Regions from separate parts of the Heliomicrobium undosum genome, predicted to be linked through region 1. Evidence: riboswitches for the same ligand, from Rfam matches in the RefSeq annotation. Region 1 holds a riboswitch; the other holds the start of a gene.

What was found. Region 1 has a riboswitch for cobalamin ahead of GTO91_RS14725 (uroporphyrinogen decarboxylase/cobalamine-independent methonine synthase family protein). Riboswitches for the same ligand answer to the same signal wherever they lie in the genome.
Region 2: it holds a riboswitch for cobalamin, as region 1 does, so the genes downstream of both, GTO91_RS08975 (AIR synthase related protein) here and GTO91_RS14725 (uroporphyrinogen decarboxylase/cobalamine-independent methonine synthase family protein) in region 1, are expected to answer to the same signal.

The regions. Positions count from the first base shown of each region.
Region 1 is NZ_WXEY01000022.1:31,693-35,900, reverse strand. Features, by position in the region: gene GTO91_RS14730 (adenosylcobinamide amidohydrolase) at 3-761, opposite strand; gene GTO91_RS14725 (uroporphyrinogen decarboxylase/cobalamine-independent methonine synthase family protein) at 761-1,828, opposite strand; cobalamin riboswitch at 2,029-2,218, opposite strand; cobalamin riboswitch at 2,388-2,576, opposite strand; gene GTO91_RS14720 (putative DNA modification/repair radical SAM protein) at 2,668-4,095, opposite strand.
Region 2 is NZ_WXEY01000007.1:155,525-159,732, forward strand. Features, by position in the region: gene GTO91_RS08950 (efflux RND transporter periplasmic adaptor subunit) at 1-401, opposite strand, end outside; gene GTO91_RS08955 (MarR family transcriptional regulator) at 552-1,010, shown strand; gene GTO91_RS08960 (hypothetical protein) at 1,147-1,416, shown strand; gene GTO91_RS08965 (hypothetical protein) at 1,613-1,870, shown strand; gene GTO91_RS08970 (cell division topological specificity factor MinE) at 1,867-2,112, shown strand; cobalamin riboswitch at 2,255-2,429, shown strand; gene GTO91_RS08975 (AIR synthase related protein) at 2,550-3,293, shown strand; gene GTO91_RS08980 (ECF transporter S component) at 3,325-3,840, shown strand; gene GTO91_RS08985 (DMT family transporter) at 4,049-4,208, shown strand, end outside.

The sequences.
Region 1 (4,208 bases):
GTTTATGTCCTTTCCTTCGTTTGCTTCGCTTCCTTCGCTTTCGGCTCGCGGCGGCCTGTTGCGCTCAAGTAGGCTTGAACAGCCTGCCGCACGGCTGCGCCGGCGGTGACGGCTAGCAAGGCGCCAAGCCGTGTCGTCGGCCCGGCATACTCCAGCGGCTCACCGCCAGGCCGGGCGGCCACCACCACAGCGTCGGTCCCTGTCCCGGTCGCCCAGTCGCCTGTCTGGGCGCAACAGATACGCAATTCCCGTAGTACCCGGCTTTTGGCTTCTGTGATGGTCTGCACGGCGTTGATCAGCGCCCCGTCTGTGAGGTGATGATCCAGAAAAGCCATGATGTTGATCGTCCCGGTTCCTGGCGTCCCTTCCCAGCAGGGGGTGACACCGGCGGCGCAGGCGTTGCTCACACCGGCTGTCACCACCACGGAGAGGCCGATGTCGCCGCAGCGGTTCTGCATCCAAGCCGCCTGGGAGACCCAGGCGGCTGTCATCAACGCAGTCGTTTGGTCGATGGGGCAATCGGGGAAAGCGCCCGTGAGAAAAGCGATCATCTCGCGTTGCGGCTGGCGGTCATCATAATCTTTGTGCACCTGCCGGTTGACAAAAAACCGTTTTTCGTTGATCCCCCCGCCGAGGATGCCTGAACTGACACAGCGCCAGGATGTATCGGCGGCGATGAGGATGCACTCTTTTTCGAGGCGACCGCGCAGTCCAGGGAGGAGGGCACGCCAGCTTCCCGGCGCCGGCGTCACCGGTATCATTAATACCAACCCCAGAGCGTCGACACCTCGCGCAGCCGACCGTACACCGCTTCCGCCTCTTCCTCGGATAGACTTCCTGCGCCGCAAGCCGGGGTGAGCGCCGTCTGCCGCAGGAGCAACGCCTCCGGAACGCCCAAGCGCGTCAACTCATCGATCTGCTGGTGGAGCCGCTGCGTCAGGGAAAGGGCGGTTTCATGGGCAAAGGCGCCGGTGACCGGCACGATCCCCCAGGCCAGCCAGCCGCCCCGTTCGAGAAAGGCGATCAGTTCCGGGATATGACGGGTAAGGGTATCGATGGAGCGATAGGCGTCAAATCCCACCACATCAGCGCCGCTGGCGAAGAGGATGGATCCATCGGCAGGCCCGCAGACATGGATGCCGGCCAGGCCGCCCATGCGTTTGATGGCCACGATGATTTCCTCCATGCCTCTTTGCAGGTCATGCGCCGTTAACGAATCCTGATCACAATCGTCAAATCCGATCATCGCCGGCTCATCGATCATCAACAGCACGGGATGCCCCGTTCTGCGCAGGTCCTTGACCTGCCAGGCGGCGTTCATGGCGCAGTTCTTGCAGAGAACATCCCATAAGAGACGCTCATGCATCACGGCGCGCCCTTTGCCATCGACGACATTCAAAGCCAGCGTGAGCGGGCCGAGGATCTCACCTTGGAGGGCGGCCACGTCAGGCCACTGGCGAGGCGCATCGGTGATCGTCGATTTGAAGGCCAGGTAACTATCTTGATCGATATGAAAGGGAGACTCTTCATGGAGGTGGATCCAACAGGCCGCCTCGTTCTCGTAAGCCTCATAGAAAGCGGACAAGGCATCGGGGAAGCTATCGGCTCTTGTGTCGATCACCGGATAGCCGTTGGTTTTTCCTGTGATCAGCTCTACCCGTTGCAAAGGCGATAGCGCGGCAGCCAGTAGACTGTCGCCGGCATACTTTAGATGCAGTTGGGGCCAATGGGGCAGCTCCGGGCAAAAGTGGCGGATGACCGCCATGGCGCTTTCTACATCACCATGAGGCAGACTTCCAATCCCGGTAGTGACGCCAGGGTATAACATGGTGTGTCCTCCTTTTGTGTGTCGCTGGCGGTTGCGCGAGAATTGCGCAGTTAGATCGAAATCGCCTAGTCGACAAATGGAATGAATCGGACATGCAAAAACCCCCAGCCGATCGACTGGGGGCAGAATGATGAACAGCACGCCAAGCGCCTGCGAATGCGCCTTTCGCCTTCATCACCTCCCTATCCTCCGTAGGTTCGACCGGTGATCACGAACAGGCAGGTCTCCTGGCTCGGGGTCATCTGGGGCTCTGTCTTCCCGGCAGCATGCTGCCAGTGACATGGAAGAGCCTCATCACACCCTTACAGTGGCGGGACCGCGCCGGCATTGCACCGGACTTCCCTTTTCACGCCTGCCCTTCGGGCGGCGACCTGTTCGCATGATTCAGTTGTCATTCCTTTCCTATGAGGAAGGAACAGAAAAAATGCCTTATCCGCCCTTGGAACGCAAAAAACCTCAGCCTTTCGGCTAAGGTCATGGTTCACTCGGGCCGTGACGCATCCCAAGACGGCAATGCATGAACGGCAAAGCAGACCACCTCCCTATCCGCGTAGGTACACTGGCAGTGTCAGAACAGGCAGGTCTCCTGGCTCGAGATCATGAGCCGCCTCCGCGTCTTCCCGGCATCGCGCCAGTGACATCGCACGGGGGGCCTCCCTCTCACAGTGGCGGGACCGCGCCGGTATTGCACCGGCTTCCCTTTTCACACCTGTCCTCCGGACAGGTGACCTGTTCCCAGACATATTCGGTTTACAGGTTAGTATGTTCGCGATGAAGAGGACAATTCCTTCATGGCCGCCCCCTTTTTCGAAGGCCGCCGTCCCCTTATCCGACGGCCCCTATAAATCCCCCGTCACCATCGACCACTGATCCTCAACGGGAGCGGGCAAAAACAGCGCCGGGTAGGCAAGACCTGGTGATAATGACGTGTCGGCAGTGACTTTTGGACTTGCCGGAAGCATCAGCGTAGTCGGAGTCTCCAGCGCCGGCATCGCCAATCCCGCCCCCATCTCTTCTCCAAATAACGTCAACTGTTCCCCGCCAGCCATTCCTTTAATCGCCCCCCGCTCCGGCATCACCAACTGCTGCCGGAGGCTGGCCGCATCCGGCCCGATTTCGCCGTAATACCTGCCGTTGCAGGTGACGAAGTAGCGCGCCCGCTTCATGACGACGCCCATCCGCCCTAGGTGCTCAAACTGGATCCGTCCCACCCGCCGGGCCGCGAGGATGCGCTTGGCCGACTTGACGCCGATGCCAGGCACACGCAGGAGGGTGCGGTAGTCGGCGCGGTTGATCTCGACGGGGAAAAAGCCGAGGTGGCGCAGCGCCCAGCCGGTCTTGGGGTCCAATTCCAGGTCCAGGTTTGGGTTGTCGGCGTCGACAATCTCATCGGCCTGAAAGTCGTAAAAGCGCAGCAGCCAGTCGGCCTGGTAGAGCCGGTGCTCCCGCAACAGGGGCGGCGCCGGCAGCGAAGGCAGGCGCGGATCGACGCTGACAGGGACATAGGCCGAGTAGTAGACGCGCTTCAGTTGGAACTTGCGGTAGAGGCCCTCGGCGAGGGTGAAAATCTGCCTGTCTGATTCGGGGGTCGCCCCGATGATCAGTTGGGTGCTCTGGCCTGCCGGGACGAAGGCGGGCGTCCGGCGAAACTGCCGTCGCTCCTCCCGGTTCTGAGTGATGGCGCCGGTGATCTGCCCCATCGGCCTAAGGATGTTTTCCTTTTTTTTCTGGGGAGCGAGGCGTCGCAAGCCTTCACTGGTGGGCAGTTCGATGTTGACGCTCATGCGGTCGACGAGGGAACCGGCCTCGGCAATGAGCCGGCTGTCTGCGCCAGGAATGGCCTTTAAGTGGATGTATCCGTTAAAGCGGTATTCGTTACGCAACTTGCGGACGGTCCGCACCAGTTGCTCCATCGTGTGGTCCGGCCCCTTCTCGATGGCGGAACTGAGGAAGAGCCCTTCGATGTAGTTGCGGCGGTAAAAGTTGATCGTCAGATCGGCCAATTCGTCGGGCGTAAAGGAAGCCCGGGGAACGTCGTTGGAGACGCGGTTGACACAGAAGGAGCAGTCATAACAGCAGACGTTGGAGAAGAGGACTTTGAGCAGGGAGATGCAGCGTCCATCGTCAGACCAGCTGTGGCAGATGCCGGAAGAAGCGGTGCTGCCGATGGCGCCCGCCTTCCTCCCCCGGTTGCTGCCGCTGGAGGAACAGGAGACATCGTATTTAGCCGCCGTCGATAAGATCTGCAGTTTTTCGCTTAAGTTCATCGCCATCATCGCCCGTCGAAAAAATGTAATGATACGGTAAATTGTTTGATATGTTACATTTTGGACTCTCCAGATACGCAGAATGCAGGACGCAAACGACTGACTCAGAAAGA
Region 2 (4,208 bases), on a different contig from region 1:
CGGGCATCGTCGAGGGCGATCCGGTTAATTTCCAATTGCAGGCGGGCCCGTTCCAGGCTGGCCTTGTTGACATCGACGCCGGCGTTGGCCGCGTCGAGACGGGCCTGGATGTCGGCGTTGTCCAGTTCCAGCAGGATGTCGCCGGCGTTCACCCGCTGCCCTACTTCGGCGTTGATATGGGCGACCTTGCCCTGACCTTTCGGAACCAGTTTCAATTCTTCTTTCGCCGCCAGTGCGCCGCTGAAGGTCAGCACGTTCGACAGGTCGGCCCGCTCGGCTTTTACGACCGTGACCGCCTGGGTCGTCGCCTCCGGGGCTGCCGGTTCGGGCGTTTTTCCGCAGCCTGTCCCCGCCGCCAGCAGGGTGACGGCGAGCAGGCCGACGCTGATTCGTTTTTTCACCGTAAAAATCCTCCTCCGCCAAATGCAAATGATGCTTTCATTGACAGCCGGTCTCAATCGGCCTAATATTTATCTTAGGTGCTAAAATATTTAGCGACTAAGACGTTATCATCGTAAGGGAGAGGACAAGAACTGTCAAGGGAAGAAGCAGTGAAAGAGCAGCACTTAAATTCCATCAAAGACTTGCTGGAGGTCTTTTTCTACAATGTGAAATGCGCCGCCCAGGATATCGGTCCGGAATACAATCTGGCCGACGGGCAGATCTTTCTATTATATATTTTATGGAAGTCGGGGACATGCAAGGCTACCTTTCTTGCCGATCAGATCGGCATCACCTCCGGCGCCGTCACCGGTATGATGGACAAACTGGCCGGCATGGGCCTGATCACGCGGGAGCGGTCGGAAAAGGACCGGCGTGTCGTTATGGTCACCCTGACCGGTGAGGGATTGAAAACGATCCAAGCGGTCCAGGACGCCCGTTTTGAACGGCTGAAGGGCCAGTTGCGGGAACTCTCCGGCGCAGAACTGGCGCAGGCGGTGGCGGCCTTTGAGAAGATGAACGGTGTGCTGAAGCCTTGTGTGCGGGGAAGCGGCGCGGCAGTGGGTTGATGTGGTTGCAGATGATAGACGCTCCAGACGATGCGGATGTTACAGGTCTTATAGATATTACAGAGGGAAAAGGATTCGTTTTAAAGATGGCTGGGTGAGGGATACTACGGCCGGAACTTTTAAGGTGGTGACCGATATGGGTAAGGGAAGAAAGCTGGACAAGTTGCAAGATACAGCGGAGAAGACACCACAGGATCACAAAACGAACGAAAAGGGCAACCGTCCGTCCACCGGCATCGTACTGGCCGGTCTGGGCGTGCTGGTTGCCCTTTTCGGGAGTTTAACCGCCGGTGGTTTTATGGTTATTGCCGGGCTTGCCGTGCATGGGATTCAGCGTTACTTGGCGCAAAAGGCGGAAGAGGCGGGTGACGGATCGCAAAAGTCGATGAACAAGCGGAAGCAGTGATATTGACAGGATGATTTCTCCCCGAAAGGGAAGATCATCAAAAACTCAATCGGGCTGAGAAACGATGTTGATGTCGCTGTTACATTGGAGGTGACTGCGATGAAAAGCCATCACCTGGAATCCAACCATCTTTTAAGTGTAGTCTAACTTTCTAACCGGAATGTATATCTTTATTAAAATTTAGGACCATAGCTTCTTGTATAGCAGGAAAAAACAATTACTTGTCGAACTAAGTAAAAATTTGCAAGTGAAAACAAGGCTGGTGGTACTGATGTTCGACGTTAAAGAACAGAGTAAACGGTGTGTTTACGAACTGGTTGAAAAGATAAGTTTAACTGAAACGGGTGCGGAAGCGCGACATATTCTTGAAGTTGAGGGTCAAAACTATACCGTTGAAGATTTTTTGGCAGTAATGAGTGCTCTTAATTCGAATGGAAGCGAGAAGATTCAATGAATGACCTTTTCCAGAGTACTGATTTGTCGAGTGAATCGAATCAATTAATCCTTGTCATTGAAGATAAAGGTGCTGAAATTACTCCCCAATTAGTAAAGTCACTAACCGATGACATGATACAAGTCATCGCCAAGTATATTGAAATTGACCGTTCAAAAGTCAAGGTCAATTTGGCTACGGAACAGAGTTTAAAAAAGATTGTCATTTACATTCCAATTCTAAATATTCGTCGTGGAAAATGACTTTCTGACGGCTACCATCGAGATTCATACTAGACATCATAAATAAGCAAATTACGTCAAGAGAACAACGCCCGTAAATAAGTCGATGACAGTGTGTTGGGTATTGCCTTCAATGAGATAATTCTCTTATAATACAAGTAAACTACATCCTTTCGTTCCAGGTGCCCCTCCGGGGGAGAATAGGGAACCGGGTGTGATTCCCGGACGGTCCCGCCACTGTGACGAGGAGCCCTGCGCAGGATGCCACTGGGAAACCGGGAAGGCGCGTGGCGGCGATGAATCGAAGTCAGGAGACCTGCCTGTAACGGTGCGATTCATGAATGATGGCAAAGTTCATGGTTTCTTTGTTGTTGCCTCGGCAACGGTGAAGAGGCTATGGACTTTTTTCTTTTCCCACAGGAAATTGCAGGTCCCAGCAATGGAGGAGGTGAAATACCATGGGTTACGGGGGACGCGATGTGGAAGTGGTCTCTCTTTCCTCTGAACAGTGTTTGGTGGTGGCCTGCGACTCTTGCGGCGCCATCGGAGATAAGGAATTTGACGCCGTTCAGGTTTCTCCTTATATCGTAGGGATTTTCACCACGCGTGTCGCCTTGATGGAGGTCCTGGCAACAGGCGCTGAACCGGTTGCGCTGACAGTGACCGTCGCGAACGAACCCTTTCCCACCGGCGGCGAGGTGATTGCCGGTGTTCGCGATGAACTGGCCACTATCGGAAAGCGTGACCTGCCGATGGTCATCAGCACCGAAAAAAACATTCCCACAGGACAGACCGGCGTCGGGATCACCGTTGTCGGCGCAGTGGAGAAAGAGCGCCTGCGTGTGGGCCGTTCGCGACCCGGTGATTGTGTCTACAGTCTGGGGTGGCCCAAAGTGGGGGACGAGGTGGTGGTCGATGACGGCAAGGCGATCGCCCTGGCCGATCATGTGCGGGCGCTGCTGGCCCACCCCGGTGTCCATGAGGTGATCCCTGTCGGTTCAAAGGGGATCCGGGCGGAAGCGGAAAACCTTGCGGGGGCTGTTCATTGCCGGATCCGTGAGTGGCAGGCCAGCGCCGGCCTTGATCTGGAAAAATCGGCCGGTCCGTCCACCTGCCTCGTCTTTACCTCCGGGCCGGAACCGCCGGAGATCGCCGGCGCGCCCATTCACTATCTTGGCAGGTTGTCGGAAAGCGACGGCTGAAGCGATAAAAAAGCAAAGGAGGTCTGCCTCAATGAGCAACATGCCGATGCAATACAATGAAGCGCGCCCTTCTTGGAAGAGCGTCCGGGGGATCGCGCTGATGGGCGTCCTCATCGCCTTGAGCGCCGTAGGGGCGATGGTTAAAATTCCAAGTCCTGTCGGCACGATCGGCCTCGATTCGGCTCCTGGGTTCTTTGCCGCCCTGGCCCTCGGCGCCACAGGCGGGATGATCGTCATCACCCTGGGTCACCTGCTGACGGCTATGGTCGTCGGCTTTCCGCTCACCCTGCCTGTCCATTTCTTCATCGCTTTGCAGATGGCGATGTGGGCATACGCCTTCCGCTGGATGAATGAACGGTTTGGCTTGACGGCGGCCTTCGTCGCCGGTGTGTTCTTAAACGGCGTCGTCTCATCATTGACGATGCTCCTGTTAGGGGGCTGGGGAGCGGTCATGGCCGTGATGCCCTTTTTGGTAGCCGGTTCCGCCGTCAATGTGGGATTGGCGGCAGCCGCCTATCGAGGAATGAAGGGAATATCCTATAGGTAACCGCTCCTGTTCGAACTGTTTTTTGTATGTAACCGACATAGGCCCAACCTTTGATACCTGTAGCCGCAGTCAGAGCAGACTGCGGTTCTTTCTTTTGCTGCAGCCATTTGCTTGCTTCGCTCGATCGCGCGCTTGTGTTATGATGAAATGAACAATGCGCCCTGGAGAAAGTGAAAATACGCAATAGGAAGGTCGTGCAGTCGAACCATTGAATCCCTTTTATAAGTTGATCCTGACGCCGCTAATCTGGGCGACCAATTTTGTGATGGGGCGGCTGCTTGTCGTTGCCATCCCGGCCTTTGCCCTATCGAGCATCCGCTTCGCCATCGCCGCCCTGATCATGTTGCCGCTGGCCCTCCGCACACACC